4 regions of the Lysinibacillus sp. NPDC059133 genome follow, and region 1 is predicted to be linked to each of the others. Evidence: riboswitches for the same ligand, from Rfam matches in the RefSeq annotation. Region 1 holds a riboswitch; each other region holds the start of a gene.
What was found. Region 1 has a riboswitch for S-adenosylmethionine ahead of ACFXN8_RS16045 (bifunctional homocysteine S-methyltransferase/methylenetetrahydrofolate reductase). Riboswitches for the same ligand answer to the same signal wherever they lie in the genome.
Positions count from the first base shown of each region.

Region 2: linked by a shared signal. The riboswitch ahead of ACFXN8_RS04785 (methionine ABC transporter ATP-binding protein) and the one ahead of ACFXN8_RS16045 (bifunctional homocysteine S-methyltransferase/methylenetetrahydrofolate reductase) in region 1 are both predicted to bind S-adenosylmethionine.
Region 3: linked by a shared signal. The riboswitch ahead of ACFXN8_RS13455 (MetQ/NlpA family ABC transporter substrate-binding protein) and the one ahead of ACFXN8_RS16045 (bifunctional homocysteine S-methyltransferase/methylenetetrahydrofolate reductase) in region 1 are both predicted to bind S-adenosylmethionine.
Region 4: linked by a shared signal. The riboswitch ahead of metA (homoserine O-acetyltransferase MetA) and the one ahead of ACFXN8_RS16045 (bifunctional homocysteine S-methyltransferase/methylenetetrahydrofolate reductase) in region 1 are both predicted to bind S-adenosylmethionine.

Region 1 covers NZ_JBHZDH010000031.1:8,891-13,602, reverse strand. The annotation lists gene ACFXN8_RS16055 (protoglobin domain-containing protein) at 1-139, shown strand, start outside; gene ACFXN8_RS16050 (protoporphyrinogen oxidase) at 405-1,793, shown strand; SAM riboswitch class I at 1,919-2,018, shown strand; gene ACFXN8_RS16045 (bifunctional homocysteine S-methyltransferase/methylenetetrahydrofolate reductase) at 2,112-3,959, shown strand; gene metH (methionine synthase) at 3,952-4,712, shown strand, end outside.
Region 2 covers NZ_JBHZDH010000006.1:1,049-5,760, forward strand. The annotation lists gene ACFXN8_RS04775 (MetQ/NlpA family ABC transporter substrate-binding protein) at 1-500, opposite strand, end outside; gene ACFXN8_RS04780 (methionine ABC transporter permease) at 608-1,276, opposite strand; gene ACFXN8_RS04785 (methionine ABC transporter ATP-binding protein) at 1,266-2,294, opposite strand; SAM riboswitch class I at 2,746-2,849, opposite strand; gene ACFXN8_RS04790 (thioredoxin family protein) at 2,914-3,216, opposite strand; gene ACFXN8_RS04795 (toprim domain-containing protein) at 3,233-3,574, opposite strand; gene gcvH (glycine cleavage system protein GcvH) at 3,772-4,152, opposite strand; gene ACFXN8_RS04805 (arsenate reductase family protein) at 4,233-4,589, opposite strand.
Region 3 covers NZ_JBHZDH010000022.1:40,034-44,745, reverse strand. The annotation lists gene ACFXN8_RS13465 (PhzF family phenazine biosynthesis protein) at 1-696, opposite strand, end outside; gene ACFXN8_RS13460 (pyridoxal phosphate-dependent aminotransferase) at 835-2,004, shown strand; SAM riboswitch class I at 2,243-2,348, shown strand; gene ACFXN8_RS13455 (MetQ/NlpA family ABC transporter substrate-binding protein) at 2,437-3,270, shown strand; gene ACFXN8_RS13450 (methionine ABC transporter ATP-binding protein) at 3,375-4,400, shown strand; gene ACFXN8_RS13445 (methionine ABC transporter permease) at 4,393-4,712, shown strand, end outside.
Region 4 covers NZ_JBHZDH010000004.1:139,245-143,956, reverse strand. The annotation lists gene ACFXN8_RS04015 (TSUP family transporter) at 141-923, opposite strand; gene ACFXN8_RS04010 (TrmB family transcriptional regulator) at 1,050-1,832, shown strand; gene ACFXN8_RS04005 (nucleotide excision repair endonuclease) at 1,918-2,289, opposite strand; SAM riboswitch class I at 2,484-2,594, shown strand; gene metA (homoserine O-acetyltransferase MetA) at 2,745-3,680, shown strand; gene ACFXN8_RS03995 (GerAB/ArcD/ProY family transporter) at 4,039-4,712, opposite strand, start outside.

The DNA.
Region 1 (4,712 bases):
CGAAGCCAAAGAACAAAATGGTCAGATGGAAAAAGAAGTACAAGCAATAGTAGAAGTACTAAGTGAATTAGGTATTGCCTTTAATGAAGTAAAAAATTCTGCGGAAGAACTAGCTAGCTTTGCACAAAATTTAAATTAGTGAAGTGAGAAGCAAGAGACAAAGACAAGAAGGTGCTTCACATTGTAGTGTATAAATAACACTATATCAACTCTTAATATATAATATCAGCTAGGTATCGAATATGTGCTGTTAAATTTAATATATGCTAACTGAACATAGAAAAAAATGGAGCTATCCAATGCCTGGATAGCTCCATTTTTGCTAAATTTGTAAAGGGTTTAACGTAATTTTTGATAAAAAAAGTTTATACTGAAATAAAGAACTAAAAATAGGGGCGGTTAATATGAAAACAGTTGTTGTATTAGGTGGCGGAATTACGGGATTGTGTACAATGCATTATTTACAACGCCAAGTTCAGGAGAAAAACTTAAATGTAAAGCTTGTACTCGTTGAAAAGAATACATACCTTGGTGGCAAGCTTCACTCTGCATATGAACAAGGCTTCATTATGGAAACAGGAGCAGATTCTATTGTAGCGCGTCATAAAGGTGTCATGGAGTTAGTAGAAGAACTTAATTTTGAACAAAATCTTGCGTATAACGAAACGGGTATTTCGTATATATACACGAATAATGAGTTACATGCCATCCCTGCAGACTCAACGTTCGGTATTCCTATGAGCTTACAATCTCTTGAGGAAAGCACGCTTGTATCAGAGAAAGGTAAAAAAGAAGCGTTAAAAGATTTAACCATGCCAAATGAAGTGTTTACAAAAGAAAGCTCTATCGGGGAATTTTTAACATACTATTTAGGTGAGGAGCTTGTTCAAAACCAAATAGCGCCCGTACTTGCAGGTGTATATTCAGGAGATTTAAATCAGCTTTCCATTGCTTCCACTTTACCGTATTTAATCGATTACAAAAACGATTACGGTAGTATTATTAAAGGTTTCGATGCAAACAGGGAACAATTTGTGAAAGCCGCCAATAAGAAATTTATTTCATTTAGAAATGGGTTATCTTCACTAATAGATCGACTTGAAGAAACATTAACGGATGTAGAAATTATAAAAGGGATTGCCACTACAAATGTTAAAAAGCAGGAGAATCAATACGCTGTTACATTAGCAAACGGAAAAATGATTGAAGCAAATCATGTTGTAATGGCACTGCCAAATGAAGCGGTACAAAGTTTATTGCAGGATGAATCTTTGAACTGCTATTTTGAACGATTCAATACTGCATCCGCCATTACGATGTACTTAGGATTTGATGTACCCGATAATAGATTACCAGCAGATGGAACAGGCTATATTGTGTCACATAATTCGGATGTTATTTGTAATGCAGCAACGTGGACAAGTCGCAAGTGGAAACACACCTCAGCAGAAGGAAAATTACTTGTACGACTTTTTTATAAGAGCATTAACCCTGAGTATGAGAGATTACGTGTGATGACAGATGAAGAGTTAGCAACTGTTGCCCTAGAGGATGTAAGAAAAAGCTTGGGGATTGAGGAAACGCCAACTATTGTTGACGTGACAAAATGGATTGATCAAATGCCGAAGTACGACTTGGCACATCGTGAAGCGTTGCAAGGTCTCTTGCAAGAGCTTGAGGAAAACTATCCAAATTTATCAATAGCGGGATGCTCTTATTTTGGAGTAGGCATAGGTGCATGTATTCAAAATGGTAAAAAAATTGGTGAGGAACTTGCTGGAAAACTATCGTAATTGTCTGAATTAAATCAAAATATAATGTTTTTCGTAAAAATTATCCTCTGTTCTGTGAAATAGTCTTGACTCAATCGTTCGTAAACGATATGATTCTTTTAATTATTTAAAAAATTCATACTACATTCTTATCAAGAGAAGCTGAGGGACTGGCCCTATGAAGCTTCAGCAACCAACTTATTGTCAGGTGCTAAATCCAGAAGACCGTTGAGTCGAAGATGAGAAGGAAAAACAATTACGAAACGACGTAAAAGCCTTCTTTTTTTATGAAAGAAGGCTTTTTTTTATTTTAAAGATAAGGGAAGAGAGGCTAGTTTTATGGGATTGCTTGAAAGGTTAAAAACGCATGTTCTTACAGCAGATGGCGCAATTGGTACGGTTTTATACGGCTATGGCTTGGAGTACTGCCATGAGGAAATGAATGTACAGAGACCTGAATTAATTGAAAAGATTCATAGAGAATATATAGCAGCTGGTGCCGATATTATTCAAACGAACACTTACGGAGCTAATGCCATAAAATTAGCCCGTTATGGATTAGAATCTCGTGTGCAGCAGTTTAATGAAGCTGCTATAACGATTGCAAAACGAGCAGCGGCAGATGGTGGACAATTTGTCTTAGGTACTATTGGAGGAATCCGTGGTATTCGTAAAAGTGACGCAACGTTAGAGGAAATTTTAGCAACAGTTGATGAGCAGGCAACTGTTTTACTTGCAGGAAATCCAGATGGTCTTTTACTTGAAACGTATTATGATTTTGAAGAGCTAACAGCGACTTTAACAATGCTACGAGCTAAAACGAAATTACCGATTATTGCTCAAGTTTCTATGCACGAACCCGGAATTTTGCAAAATGGAATGAGCTTAAATAACGCCTTACATAAACTTGAAGCGCTAGGTGCTGATATCGTTGGTGTTAACTGTCGCTTAGGTCCTCACCATACTATACAAGCATTCGAAGGAGTAGAGCTTCCTAAAAAGGCATTTATGTCAGCATATCCGAACGCCTCTCTCCTTGATTTGGAGGATGGCCGTGTCGTATATGAGTCGGAGGCAGATTATTTTGGTCGAGCAGCTGTAGAGCTTCGTGATCAGGGGGTACGTTTAATTGGTGGCTGCTGTGGTACGACACCAAAGCATATTGCTGCAGCGAAGAAGTACTTAGAGGAGCTATCCCCGGTCGAGAAAAAGTATGCAAAGCCAGAAAAAGTAGAGGTTGTCCGTGAGGCAGAGCCAGCAAATTATGAGCCATTACATGTAAAAGTAAAACGGGAACGCTCGATTATTGTGGAGTTAGATACACCAAGACATTTAGAAATCGAAGGCTTTATTGAAGGGGCAAAAAAATTATATGAGGCTGGCGCGGATGTAGTCATGATGGCAGATAATTCACTTGCTTCACCAAGGATTAGTAATGTCGCAATGGGTGCCTTACTGAAAGAAACGCATGGGGTACGCCCGTTAACCCATATAACATGCCGAGATCGTAATTTAATTGGTCTTCAATCACATTTAATGGGATTAAATGCACTAGGAATTCATGATATTTTAGCAGTGACTGGAGATCCGACAAAGGTAGGTGATTTCCCAGGGGCTACTAGCGTTTATGACGTCTCTTCAATGGAGCTCATCCAATTAATAAAACAGTTAAATGAAGGTGTATCGTTTTCAGGGAAACCACTTCGTAAAAAGGCGAATTTCTCTGTGGCGGCTGCCTTTAATCCTAACGTACGTGTGCTCGATCGCGCTGTCTCTCGATTAGAAAAGAAAATTGAATATGGGGCAGATTATTTTATTTCACAGCCTGTTTATTCAAAGGAAAAAATCGTGGAAATTTACGAGGCGACAAAGCATTTAGAAACACCAATTTATATAGGCATTATGCCAGTAACGAGCTATAAAAGTGCGGAGTTCTTACACCATGAAGTGCCAGGCATCAAACTATCTGATGATGCGTTAGCACGTATGAAGGCTTGTGGCGAAGATAAGGAACGCGCAACACTAGAAGGAATTGCAATTGCCAAGGAATTAGTAGAAGTAGCAACGGAATATTTCAATGGTATTTACCTCATCACACCATTTTTACGCTACGATATGACACTAGAATTAATGAAATTTATTGAGCAATTGGATGAACAGAAAAAAGGGGTAAGTATAAATGGCTAAGCACTTGATTGAAGAACAACTAGAGAAACGAATTTTAATTCTTGATGGCGCAATGGGAACAATGCTACAAAATGAAAATTTATCGGCAGAGGATTTTGGCGGCGAGGAATATGATGGCTGTAATGAAAATCTCGTGCTAACTAGACCAGATGTGCTGGAAAAAATTCATGGGAAATATTTAGAGGCTGGAGCAGATATTATTTGTACAAATACATTTGGAAGTACTCCACTTGTATTAAATGAATATGATCTTGGTGCGAAAGCAGAAGAGATTAATAAACGCGCTGTAGAAATTGCACGCAAAGTAGTGGATGAGTTTTCAACATCCGATTGGCCACGTTTTGTAGCGGGGGCTATGGGACCAACTACAAAAACCTTGTCGGTTACAGGTGGTATTACATTTGATGAGTTAGAGGAAAACTTCTATGTTCAGGCAAAGGCATTAATCGAAGCCGGGGCGGACATTCTGTTGCTAGAAACCAGTCAGGATATGCTAAATGTTAAGGCAGGAACATTGGGGGTATCTCGTGCCTTTGAAGCAACGGGAAAAGAGCTACCTGTGATGATATCAGGAACAATTGAACCGATGGGAACGACACTGGCTGGTCAAACAATTGATGCTTTTTACATTTCTATCGAGCATATTAAACCATTGTCAGTGGGCTTAAACTGTGCGACTGGACCAGAGTTTATGACTGATCATATCCGTTCACTAGCAGAGCTTTCAACAGGCTATATTAGCTGTTATCCGAA
Region 2 (4,712 bases), on a different contig from region 1:
ATTAAGCCCTTAGCTTCTAACAATGAAAGCATACGACCGTGGTCTGAAACTGAGCTAGAAAGTAAAATTGTTGCACCTTTTGGTAGATCCTCAAGAGATTTATATTTTTTAGAGTAAATTCCGATTGGTTCAATGTGAATGGCACCAGCATTTACAAAGTCATAGCCATTTTCTTTCATGCTAAGCTCTAAGTAAGGTAGATGTTGGAAATAGTTTGCATCAAGGTCACCTGATTCTAAATGTTGGTTTGGTAATACATAGTCTTGATACGTTTCAATTTTAAGATCGATACCTTCTTTTGCTAAAATAGGTTTTGCTTTTTCCAAAATAATCGCATGAGGCGTATTAGAAGCACCTATTGTTAATGTTACATTTTCTTTATTGTCTGATTTATCACCAGATGATGCGTTTGAGTTTGTATCTTCTTTTTTACCAGCACCACAAGCAGCTAAAGCTAGTACTAATACTGATAAAAATAATCCTGCTAATAATTTCTTCATTTTCTTGCACTCCCTTTTATCTTGTTTAAAGTATGTTAGCGGTATAAAACCGAAATAACCTCTCTGATGTTCGTAGCGAGATGCGCTTTTTTGTAATTAGCGCCTTTTTAGCGTTTATCTGTTTTGGCTGTAATGAAGTCGCCAATCCATTGAATAATAAATACTACTATTAAGATTAATATAGTTGCCATTAATGTTACATCTGTGCGATTACGTTGGAAACCATCTAAGAATGCTAAGTTTCCTAGACCACCTGCACCGATAATACCTGCCATCGCAGTATAACCAACAAGTGCTACAGCCGTTACAGTAAGACCAGAAATAAGCGCTGGTAACGCTTCTGGAATTAATACTTTCCAAATGATTGTTGACGTTTTAGCACCCATTGAACGAGCCGCTTCAATCACACCTTTATCGATTTCACGTAAGGAAATTAATACCATTCGTGCATAGAATGGTGCAGCTCCGATAATTAGTGCTGGTAAAGCCGCATCTGCGCCGCGAATTGTGCCGAGTAAAAATTTTGTAAATGGAATTAATAAGATAATCAAAACGATAAATGGAATCGAACGGAAAATGTTAACGATTGAACCTGTTAAAAAGTTCACCAGTTTATTGGCCCATAGCTGGTTTGGACTTGATAAAAATAATAAGATCCCAATTACTAATCCAAGTATAAATGTGATAACCGTAGAGATTGTTGTCATGTACAACGTTTCATACGTAGCGTCCCACATTTTTTCCCAGTCGACATTCGGAAAGAGACTAGTTAGCATTGGCAATCACCTCCGTTTGTACTTCGACTGTATGCAAGTAGCTAAGTGCAGCAGCAACATTCGCCTCTGTGCCATCAATTTGCACAATAAGTGTACCGTACGCGCCATTTTTCGTTTGTGAAATATTACCATGAACAATACTTACTTCTACATCAAACTGTTTCACAAGATGTGAAATGATCGGCTGCTCTGTTTTTTCTCCTACAAAGATTAGCTTAACAAGTTGTCCATCAGGGTAATTTACTTTAATTTGTGCCACAGTTTCCTGTGTTTCCTTCGTATCTGTAATTTGAGAAACGAATTTTTTTGTAATGGCCGCTTGTGGAGCTTGGAATACTTGTAACACTTCACCACGCTCTACAATTTCTCCAGCTTCCATAACCGCTACACGATGGCAAATTTTGCGAATAACGTGCATTTCATGTGTGATTAACACAATCGTTAAACCTAATCGTTCATTAATATCGACAAGTAAATCTAGAATAGCATCTGTTGTCTCCGGATCGAGTGCGGATGTTGCCTCATCACATAACAATACCTCTGGATTATTAGCAAGTGCACGAGCGATGCCTACACGTTGCTTTTGTCCACCTGATAATTGTGATGGATATGCGTTAGCGCGCCCTTCTAGGCCAACTAAAGTGATTAATTCTTTCACACGTGCTTCACGTTTTGCCTTTGGAACACCTGCGATTTCTAGTGGAAAAGCGATGTTTTCTTCAACAGTCCTAGACCAAAGCAAATTGAAATGTTGGAAAATCATACTAACCTTTTGTCTAGCATCTCTGAGCTTTTGCCCCTTTATGGATGAAAATTCTTGATTGTTAACCGTCACCGTACCAGATGTAGGCTTTTCTAAACCGTTTAACAAGCGAATCATTGTACTTTTACCAGCGCCACTATAGCCGATAATACCAAAAATTTCACCTTTATTAATAGAAAGGTTGACGTCTTTAACTGCTGTTAATTCGCCATTTGTGGTTTTGTATTTCTTCGTAATATTTTGAAGATTGATCATAGCGAATTCTCCTTTTCTCATATCAATTTTGCCTCGGCATAATTGTGTCCGGAATCGGCTTTGTGCTTAGGCCTGCAGATGTTTTTTGCGCGAAAGCGTAGCGGCAGCAGCACCGATGCAGGTCAGTTAGCCGTTATCGCATGGATGCGATGGTTTTAGGCTAACATCCTATATTGAACTCCTTTCCGATTCCGTGACATCCGCCGGAGGCTTTAGGCCAGCAGGATGTTGGTCACTCAGTCGTGTGTTGTTGCTGTCGCTTCGCTTTCGCACAGTTAAAACCGTGTTGCTGTCGCTTCGCTTTCGCACAGATAAATTGCCACAGGACGTGGTGTTCTTAGACTGAGTTCCTCTATTTCAGCAGGTTTTGGACACCCGCTGAAAGAAATTAAAAAACCCCTTCACTTATAGACAAGTAGAAGGGGTCACGTAACTTATACGCTAAACCGTTCTCTCATCTGTCAAAGATAAATCTTTGGGTGATTTGGCACCTTTTCACTAAGTGATGGTTGCCGGGCTTCATAGGGCACTTCCCTCCGCCGCTCTTTATAAGAGTTCGATATATTTATTGTTTTTTTAATATATTTGTTACTTTACCACGCGATTAATATTCAGTCAATTAATTTTTCAACAATTCGTATAAATATGGTACCGATTGAAAGGCATAAACCTTTTCTGTCACTTCTCCGCCTTCACAGACGAGCAAACATGGTACACTTTCGATTTTATGAGCATAAGCTATTTGCTCTATAAAATTAATATTCGCTTTACCGACCTGTAGCTGTGGCAGCAATTGCTCAACAACCGTCATCATTTTCGATGCAACTGTACACGTTCCACACATTGGCGTATATAAATAAAAGGCAGCCTTTTCACCGGACTGCACAGTCGCGTCCCACTGCTCTTTTGACCATTCTTCCATCTTTTTTCACGCAACCTTACAAAATATATTCATTATGGATTGAGAAATGTGCACGAAGCAAAATCGCCGCTAACACCTTCCTCGGAGTTGTCTCAACTTCCTTATATGTTGGCATTGTACGTAAATGCTCAGCCTCTGGATAATGTCTGTCCATTAATGCTCGTAGCTTATCACCCGATGTATCTGCATCAAAAAATGTATAAAGCTCACAGCCCTCATATGGATCGAGTAATTCTTCTAATTGATGCACACCAATTGTACCATTCGTACAAAGTATTTTAACATTTTCATTTAAAATAGGTTCAATTTGAAGCTTATCCGAACGGCCTTCGACAATTAAGCATTTCCCCTCGAACATCACGCCACCCCCGTTTAGACATATCCCTTATCATTCATTATATCAATAAATCTTGTCGTTGATACTGTTAGACACCTATTGATAAGGGATATACTTGCATTCATCCTCATTAACTGTAATGGGGATGAATGCAGATAATAAAAAACGTCGGTAGATTCCGACGTTTTTCTATTACAGGCTTGTCTTATAAGCTTGTCTTATTCTGCAATCATTTCATCGTATTGCTCAGCTGTCATAAGCTTTTCAATTTCTGATGCATCAGCAGGCTCTACAACGACCATCCATGCTTTTTCATATGGTGATTCATTAACGAATTCTGGGCTATCTTCTAAATCTGCATTTACTTCAACTACTGTACCTGAGATTGGTGCGTATAATTCAGAAACTGTTTTTACAGATTCTACGCTACCGAATGGATCATCAGTTTTGATTTCGTCGCCAACTTGTGGAAGCTCAACGAAAACGATATCTCCAAGTTCAGATTGTGCGAAATGAGAAATACCGATACGTACTTTTCCATCTTCTACTTTAACCCATTCGTGCTCTTCAGAGTAACGTAAGTCTTTAGGTGTATTCATGCAAAAACCCCTCCATAAATATGTAATATATTCAATTTCAGTGTGCCATACTTCTTCCATAAAAACAAGATTAAAAGAGGTTATTTCCAAGCTTGCTCAAAATCTGATTCTTTAAACCCTAAAGTAACTTTTTTTCCATCGGTTACAATCGGACGTTTAATCAACATACCATCTGATGCAAGCAGTTCAAGTTGCTCCTCTTCAGTCATTTCAGCAAGTTTATCCTTCAAGCCAAGCTCGCGATATTTCATACCAGAAGTATTGAAAAATTTCTTTAACGGTTGTCCACTTGCATGCCATAAGTTTGATAATTCGTCCTTTGTAGGCGGTTGTTCGACAATGTGTACCTCTTCGTATGAAATTCCATTGTCATTTAGCCATTTTTGAGCTTTTTTACAAGTAGTACATTTCGGATAATGAATAAATTGAATCGTCATTTATAGGCTCCTCTACTATCAGTTTAGGACACTACATTTTCAGTGTCTCACTCATTTTCTGTAGTATACCATCATAACCGTTACGAACCAAAATGAAACTCTTCAAGCCAAAGCGTGGGGTTG
Region 3 (4,712 bases), on a different contig from region 1:
AAGCTGTTTGCTCACAATGCTTTCTTTTGATAACTTTTCACACCAGTAAGGTCCTAACGCACCATGAGTGGAACCATTTACATGGTCTTCATCAATACCCTGTGCTGGAGAAAAGAATCTTGAGACAATATCAATCCCCTCATCTTTAGAACGGCTTGTAATACAAACACCACGTACCGGGAACTGTTTCATCGCATGAAAATCAGCTTTGAAATCTGCAATATACTCTTCGTGACTTAGCTCCACTATATAATCCAATTCTGTTTTCCCGACATATGTTGGTTTCACACCAAGCCATTCTTCAAGCTCCAAAGGACATTCAATCTTTTCTAACCGATACTTTTGAATTGTTATTTCAACTAGTTCATTCAACCAAATTGCTTGCAAAGGGCCGCTTACAGTCTGGAATGTAATCGAAGAATTGACGGGTACAATTCCTTGTTTCCAAAGTAAAAAAGCGCTAGCGATTGTTCCATGTCCACAAATCGGTATTTCCTTTGCTGGTGTAAACCATCTAAGAAAAAAATCATGCTCCTTCTTTTGGACAAAAGCTGTTGTTGGTACGGGAATCTCCTGAGCAATTTTCTGCATGGTCGACTCAGGTATTGTTGAATCAAGTAAACAGACTGCTGCGGGATTTCCCTTGTAAAGTTCTGTAGTAAAAGCATTGACGATAAAATATGAGACTTTGTTCAATTTTTTCACCTCATAAATATAATCGGGTCTCTTTTAGTTTTTAGTTAACTGAAAAGACTCTAGACATTTAGTAAAAAAAGTAATACTATTTGCTTCATATCTTTAATAATTATTATATTCTGAAAAAGGTGAACATGGATGGAATTCTCAAAAAAACTACAGCAACTTCCAACTCAATTTTTTGCAGCACTTGTGCAAAAAGTAAACACTGCTCTAGCTGAAGGGCGTGATGTTATTAATCTTGGTCAAGGTAATCCTGACCAACCCACTCCTTCACACATTATTAAAGCATTACAGGAGGCAGCAGAAAATCCTCAAAATCATAAATACTCTCCATTTCGTGGCATAGCAGAATTACGCCAAGCAGCAGCAAACTTCTACAAACGTGAATACAATGTTGACATTGATCCTGACACAGAAGTAGCTATTCTCGGTGGTACGAAAATTGGTCTTGTTGAGTTACCGTTAGCCGTTTTAAACCCCGGGGATACTATGCTATTACCCGATCCTGGATATCCAGATTACTTATCAGGTGTCGTATTAGGCGATGTTAATTTTGAAGTCATGCCTCTTTTTGCAGAAAATCATTTCCTGCCCGATTATAATGCTTTATCCGATGCAGTAAAAGAAAAGGCAAAGCTGCTTTACTTGAATTACCCGAATAATCCAACTGGCGGTACTGCAACACTTGAATTTTTCGAGGACACAGTACGCTTTGCAAAAGAGCACAACATTATCGTAGCACATGATTTTGCCTACGGAGCGATTGGATTTGACGGCAATAAACCTATCAGCTTCCTCCAAGCTGACGGTGCAAAAGATGTCGGTATCGAAATGTATACATTATCCAAAACGTATAATATGGCAGGCTGGCGCATTGGTTTTGCAGTTGGTAACCCCGATATTGTTGCAGCCATTAACCTTATTCAAGATCATCTATTTTGTAGTCAATTCCCCGCAGTGCAACAAGCGGCGGCAGTTGCACTTACCGCTTCACAGAGTTGCACTGACAAGTTAAGAGCAACTTATGAGCGTCGACGAAATGTCCTGATCGAAGAAGCTCAGCGAATTGGTTGGCAAGTAGCGGCACCAAGAGGCTCTTTCTTTGCATGGCTCCCTGTTCCATTAGGTTTTACGAGTGAACAATTTGCCGATTTATTGCTCGACAAGGCTGATATCGCAGTAGCTGCAGGCAATGGCTTCGGTCAATATGGTGAAGGCTATGTACGGGTTGGTTTACTTGTTAGCGAAGACCGCTTACGTGAAGCGATTAGCAGAATTGAAAAATTAAACTTATTTAGCTCATAAACATTTCAATCCCCCTACTTGAGTAGACTCTACCCGAAAAACTGTTCCATTAGCACAAACTTGCTATGGGAACAGTTTTTTATTTCACTATCTTTTTTTGTTGCTCCAACCCTACTTCTAGCGGATTCTTTTTCAACTAAATATTATAATAAAATAAAAAATTTTAAAAATTCGATTGACTTACTATATTCTATAATTTATATTAGTTCTATCGGATTTACAAAAAAATATTATAAATCTCTTATCAAGAGTAGCTGAGGGACTGGCCCTATGAAGCTCGGCAACCTCCTTTTTTTAAGGAAGGTGCTAAATCCTGCAAACGATCATCGTTTGATAGATAAGAGAGGACGTTTTTTCATGAGCCTCTCTTAGTTTATAAGAGAGTTTTTTTTATTTTTAACTACCGATAAAACAACTTTGGAGGTATGTTTCATGAAAAAGAAAAACAAATTTTTATTAGGTTTAGCGAGTCTCACATTAGTAGCAGCATTAGTAGGCTGCGGTACTAAAGAAGACAGTAAAGATAGTCAAGATAAGGCTATTAATGAAAATAAAATTGTAGTGGGTGTGACTTCTGGTCCACACGAACAAATTGCAGAGGTTGTTGCAAAAGTTGCCAAAGAAAATGGCTTAGAGGTTGAACTAAAAACTTTCTCTGATTATGTTTTACCAAATACATCGTTAGCCGAGGGTGATCTTGATGTAAATAGTTATCAACACAAGCCATTCCTCGATGCATTTAACAAAGATCACAAAACAGATTTAGTGCCAGTAGGAAAAACAATTTTAAATCCTATGGGCATATACTCTGAGAAATATAAATCATTCGATGAGGTTCCTGATGGTGCAACATTCGGGTTACCAAATGATCCAACGAACGGGGCTCGTGCTCTATTTGTCCTTCAAGAGGCAGGCATCATTAAATTAAAAGAAGGTGCAGACTTAACAGCATCTATTCGCGATGTCGAAGAAAACAAAAGGAATTTTAAATTCATTGAATTAGAAGCTGCACAAATTCCGAAGCAGCTTAGTGAAGTAGATGTAGCAGCTATTAATACGAACTTCGCTCTTGATGCTGGCATTAATCCTAAAAAAGATTCAATCCTTTTAGAGTCTACTGACTCTCCTTATGTGAATTACATTGCAGTCCGTGCTGAAAACGAAGACGACCCAACAATCAAAAAGTTCGTTGAAGCTTATCAATCTGATGAAGTACGCAAATTTATTGAAGAAGAATTCAAAGGTTCTGTTATTCCGGGCTGGTAATTGACGATTAAGGACCTTTCATACAATCGAGAATCTGCGAGACTCCTACGGAAAACTAGCAGATTCTTGCTTTATAGAAGGGCTTAGAAAGGAGATATCACAGTATGATTCAATTAGAAAATATAACAAAAGAATTTAAAACTAAAAAAGATATCGTCAAAGCAGTAGATGGTATTAACTTGCATGTTAAAAAAGGTGAAATTCATGGAGTTATTGGCTACAGTGGTGCAGGAAAAAGTACCCTTATACGCTGTGTCAACTTATTAGAGCGTCCAACAACAGGAAAAGTATTGATCGACAATGTAGATATTACTTCCCTTTCTCTAAACGACCTTCGCAAAACACGTCAAAAAATCGGGATGATCTTCCAGCATTTTAATCTCTTGAAAACAGCGACTGTTTACAACAATATCGCGGTACCATTAAAACTTCTAGGCTATAACGACTCTGAAGTGAAAAACCGCGTTGCAAAATATGCAGAAATTGTTGGCCTAACAGAGAAATTAGATAGCTACCCTAGTCAGCTTTCTGGGGGGCAAAAGCAACGTGTCGCTATTGCACGTGCTCTTGCCCAAGAGCCTGAGATTTTGCTCAGTGATGAAGCGACAAGTGCTCTCGATCCTGAAACAACTGACGCTATTCTTGAGCTTCTCTTGAAAATTAATCGTGAGCTGGGCATCACTATTTTACTCATTACACATGAAATGAATGTTATTCAAAAAATTTGCGATGATGTATCCGTTCTTGAATCAGGGACAGTTGTGGAATATGGCTCTGCTATAGAGCTATTTTCGAAGCCTCAGCATCCAACGACACGAAAATTTTTAAATACCATTTCTCAACGTAATTTATCTCCTTCCCTTATCGAGCAATTAAATGTTTCGGGAAGTGTTATTCGTTTAACATTCCTTGGCGAAAGTACCGGGAAACCTTTACTTGCAGAAGTGAGCAAAGTTTATGATGTACAACCAAATATTTTAACAGCCAATATCATTGAATTAAAAAACGGCATTGTCGGTAATATTGTCGTGCATCTACACGGTGAGGCATATATCGTAGAAAAAGCACTTAAATATTTTACAGAAAATGGGGTAAGCGTTGAGGAATTAGGAGGCGAATTATATGAATAGCATTCAAAGCTTCTTTGCAGATTGGTCAGATGTTATCGGGAAATCCATTATCGAAACGTTCCAAATGGTCGGGATTTCATTATTCTTTTCTATTTTAATCGGGATCCCTTTAGGGCTTTTAATCGTTTTAACTCGTCCGGGACAATCGTTTGAAAATAAATTTCTCTATCAATTTTTCAATTTATTTATTAATATTATTCGCTCGGTACCGTTCATTATTTTACTATTCTTCATTTTACCGTTCACAAAGATAATCGTTGGCACAACTATTGGTGTAAAAGGTGTTATTGTGCCGCTTGTTGTTTATACAGC
Region 4 (4,712 bases), on a different contig from region 1:
CGCTGAAGCGACGGAAGAAACCTTCGAAGTGACGGAAAGAATCACTGAAGCGACGGATAGTACCTTCAAAATGATGGATAGCCCCTCCGAATTAAAGGAATAGAACGCCAAAGTGTGTCAACAACTAAAACGCCGTAGAGCTAGATATTTACGGCGTTTTTTATGTAATCATAAGCATTCTTAGTTAACAAAGTAATCGTTACGATAATAAACAATACGCGGACAAAACCGCTACCTTTTTTAATCGCAACACGCGAGCCTACCATTGCACCGGCAATTTGAGCTATACCCATTAGTAAACCGTAGACATAATGAATTTGACCTAAGTAGGCGAACATTAAAAGACCAGCAAAATTACTTGCGAAGTTTAGAAATTTAGCATTTCCTGCAGCCTTTAAGAAATCGAAGCCGACTAATAAAAAGCTAAAAATTAAAAATGAGCCAGTTCCTGGACCAAGAAACCCATCATAAAACCCAATGCTAAATAACAACAGCATGAATAAAACTAAGTGTGTAAATTTTAAATTTTTGACCGCAGCTACTGAACCCCAATCTTTTTTAAAGATTGTATAGATTGCAACAGCAGCAAGCATTATGAGCATGAGTGGTTTTAGTAATTCAGGATTGATTAGATGTACTGTCCATGCCCCGAAAAGGGATCCTATAAACGCTAGCGGAAAGTATTTGAGTACCGAACGAATTTCTAGCTGACCGGAACGATAAAAGGAAATTGTTGATGTCAAAGATCCCATGGTGCCAGCAAGTTTATTGGTTGCTACGGCTGCTGCTGGATTTAACCCGGCAAACATAAGGGCAGGTAATGCAATTAAGCCACCACCACCAACGACCGCATCCACAAAGGCGGCTAAAAATCCAAAAGATATTAATAATATGACTACATTTAAATCTACTTCAAATAGCATGTTTACACCTCTTTAGATAGTTACTACTGAAATAGTAACTAAATTTTGCGTAGCTGTAAAGACTAATTTTTTTCGTTGGCTAATCTTCATGGCCTTCAACTATAATAGAGGAAATGGAGGGATTCGATGGAATTATTAATCGCCCAATTAAAAGAGCTAGGATTCACAGAATATGAAGCAAAGGCCTATACGGCACTCGTACAAAATAGTCATGTTAGTGCCTATCAAGTAAGTAAAAACTCCGGTATCCCACGTGCAAGAATATATGACATACTTAATGTACTTGTTGAAAAAGGGTTAGTACTGAAAGAAGAAACGGCAGATCAAACGACATACTCTTCCATTCCTGTCGCTGTATTTTTACAACAAATTCAGCAACGTTGGCAATCGAATTTCACGTCGATAAGTGATCAATTAGAAAAATTAGAGGTAAAAGAGCAGGAAACGGAGCATAAGGTTGTCACGTTAAAAGGAAAAGAGGCAATCGTCAATTATTGTCAGTCGTTATTAAAAAAAGCGGAGAAAAAAGTACTATTATCAATGTGGGTAGATATGTATGAAGAATTGCGAGAAGATATACATGCGGTCGCTCAGCACATTCCGGTTCATGGTATTACATTGTATGTGGATGAAAATGTTGCAACCATTGACCAGCATCGCGTTACTCAATATACGAGGACAGCTTCCACGCCCCATTGGTTTATTCTGTCTGTAGATGGTCAAGAGATGATTTATGGTCACTCACCGTCAAATCAAGAAACGGCTTTTATTACAAATGATCCTGTTCATATCTATTTATTAGAGGATTATATATGGCATGACGTGCTTGTTAATCGACTGTTAAAGCGCGATGAGATGGAGCTTGAGGAATGGATTACGAAAGAACGTAAAGCATTTTTTGTAGAGTAAAATATTAAAAAGAATCTGCTCGCCATCATGTACATTACAGGATGGCGAGCAGACTCTTATTTTTTGTTAAATAGTATTTTTTATCTTAATAAAAAACTTTATCAACATTGTATTTAGCGCGGAATGAATTGATCGCGTATGTTTCGTAAATTTCACGTTCCATTGGATCTTCCACTTCATACACTTCAATTTTGAAAATTTCATTACGATGATTTTTCATCGGTGACACATTGTCCTCAAAATGCTTCTTAATACGTTGACGAATTTTACGAGCTTTACCGACAAATAATAGTTCGTTCTCTTCATTGTAAAATAAGAAAATACCACCGTTTTCACGTGTGATTTTATGGAAATCAATAAAACCATGGTACGGTGTGATTGGTACATCACCTGGCTTTAAATCTTGTTCGCGTTGGCGAATTACTAAATCTGGTTTTGGAAATTCAATTTTAATCAAACTATTCACGTTCCTCTCTGTTACTAAAGGTATATGTTAACATAATTACAGCTTGTTTACCATAAAATATGTAGACATAGTTTCAAGATTAGTGTTAAACAAATTACATCATGACATGCATGGTTAATAACAAAATATTCTATGTATTATTGATATTCTTAATTGTTCGTGTTACAATTCTTTTTAATTAAATAATCTTATCATGAGAAGTTGAGGGATTTGGCCCGATGACGCTTCAGCAACCTCTAACAAAAGTTAGAAAGGTGCTAATTCCAGCAAAGGATTTGTCCTTTGAGAGATAAGAGTGAACGTGGAAAAATCCTTCTCATTCTATCTCAAATGGAATGAGGGGGATTTTTTAATTTCATCGAAAAAGAAGACTTAATGAGCTTTGAACAGGGCCTGTGCATGGAGACTAAGGCCCAATTGATTTTAACTAGAGAGGGGAATGCAAGATGCCAATTAATATTCCAAAAAACTTACCAGCTGGAGAACATTTACGTGAGGAAAAAATATTCGTTATGGAAGAGGACAGAGCGAAAACTCAACAAATTCGTCCATTAAATATCTTAATTTTTAATTTAATGCCGGAAAAAGAAAAAACAGAGCTGCAATTACTACGTTTATTAGGTAATACACCGTTACAGGTGAATATTACATTTTTAAATACGGCTACACATGAATCGAAAAATGTTAGTAAATCACATTTGCAATTATTTTATACGACGTTTAATCAAATTCGTCATCGTCGCTATGATGGCATGATTATTACGGGTGCACCAGTAGAAAAAATGGCATTTGAAGAAGTGAACTACTGGCAGGAAATTTCAGAAATTATGGATTGGTCCAAAACAAACGTAACATCAGTCTTACATATATGTTGGGGTGCTCAGGCAGCGTTATACCATCATTACGATATCGGTAAAATTGAGCTTCCTGCTAAATGCTCAGGTGTATACTCTCATGTCATTACGGATTTAACGGTGGATTTAGTACGTGGCTTTAGTGATTCATTTACGGCACCACATTCACGTTATACATCCGTATCAATTGATGAAGTACTTAACCATCCTGATTTACGATTACTATCTTATTCAGAAGATGCGGGTGTTTTCATTGTGCAATCTAAGGATAATAAAAACATTATGATTACTGGCCATCTTGAATATGATGCGACAACTTTAGCGGATGAATATAGTCGTGATGTTGCGAAAGGATTAGATATTGAGGTACCCGTGAATTACTTCCCAAATGATGATCCAGGAAATGAACCGATTAATACGTGGCGTGCCCATACACATTTATTATTCTCAAATTGGCTGAACTACTATGTTTACCAAGAAACACCATACGAATGGGATTTCGTTGATCAAATTGAATATCATATTTAACTTCTTTCAGCGGGTGTCCAAATATCCGTTGCTGCCGCTGTCGCTACGTTTCACTACGCTTTCGCACAGTCAACACACGTTGCTGACGCTGCGTTAGCACTCCGTACGCAATTATGCCGAGGCATAATTGATTAATGTTCAATAGCAATTAAAAATGATGACCTTGATATTTTAGGGTCATCATTTTTTACTTTACTATGTTCCCGACTGGGCGCTTTCCTGAGGCGTCCGATGAGCCGCTCCGCTTCGCTGCAGGGTCTTATCTGTGACGCGTGACGCTGGTCCCTGAAGAGTCGCCCAGTCTCCACTCTAATCAACAAATGTCACGCACAACTTTTGGTGATGAACCACATTGCTGTTAATTGTCTGGCGATTTTCCATTCTTATCACTATTTGGAGTATTGCCGGTATCGCTATCATTCTGTGTAGTATTACCGGTATCGTTGTCACTCATACTTTTAGGAGCATTTCCGCCATTGTTGCTATTTTCACTTTGTGTAGGCTTTTCGGCATTACTGCTACTTTCATTTTGAACAGCGTTTTCGTTATTGTTACTTTCACTTTGAGAAGCATTTCCGCTATTACTGCTATTTTGACTCTGAGAAGAATTTTGGCCATTGTTATTACTTTCATTTTGAGAAGCATTACCACCATTGCTGCTATGTTGACTCTGAGAAGAATTTTGGCCATTGTTACTACTTTCATTTTGAGAAGCATTACCACCATTGTTGCTATTTTGACTCTGAGAAGAATTTTGGTCATTGTTACTACTTTCATTTTGAGAAGCATTACCACCATTGCTGCTATTATGTTGACTCTGAGAAGAATTTTGGTCATTGTTACTACTTTCATTTTGAGAAGCATTACCACCATTACTGCAATTTTGACTCTGAGAAGAATTTTGGCTATTGCTACTACTGTCACTTTGTGTAGCATTTCCGTTATTACTACCATTTTCATTTTGTGTATTACTACTACATTGCGTAGTATTTCCTTGATTCCCATTAATTTTACGAATCATCGCGACAAGTA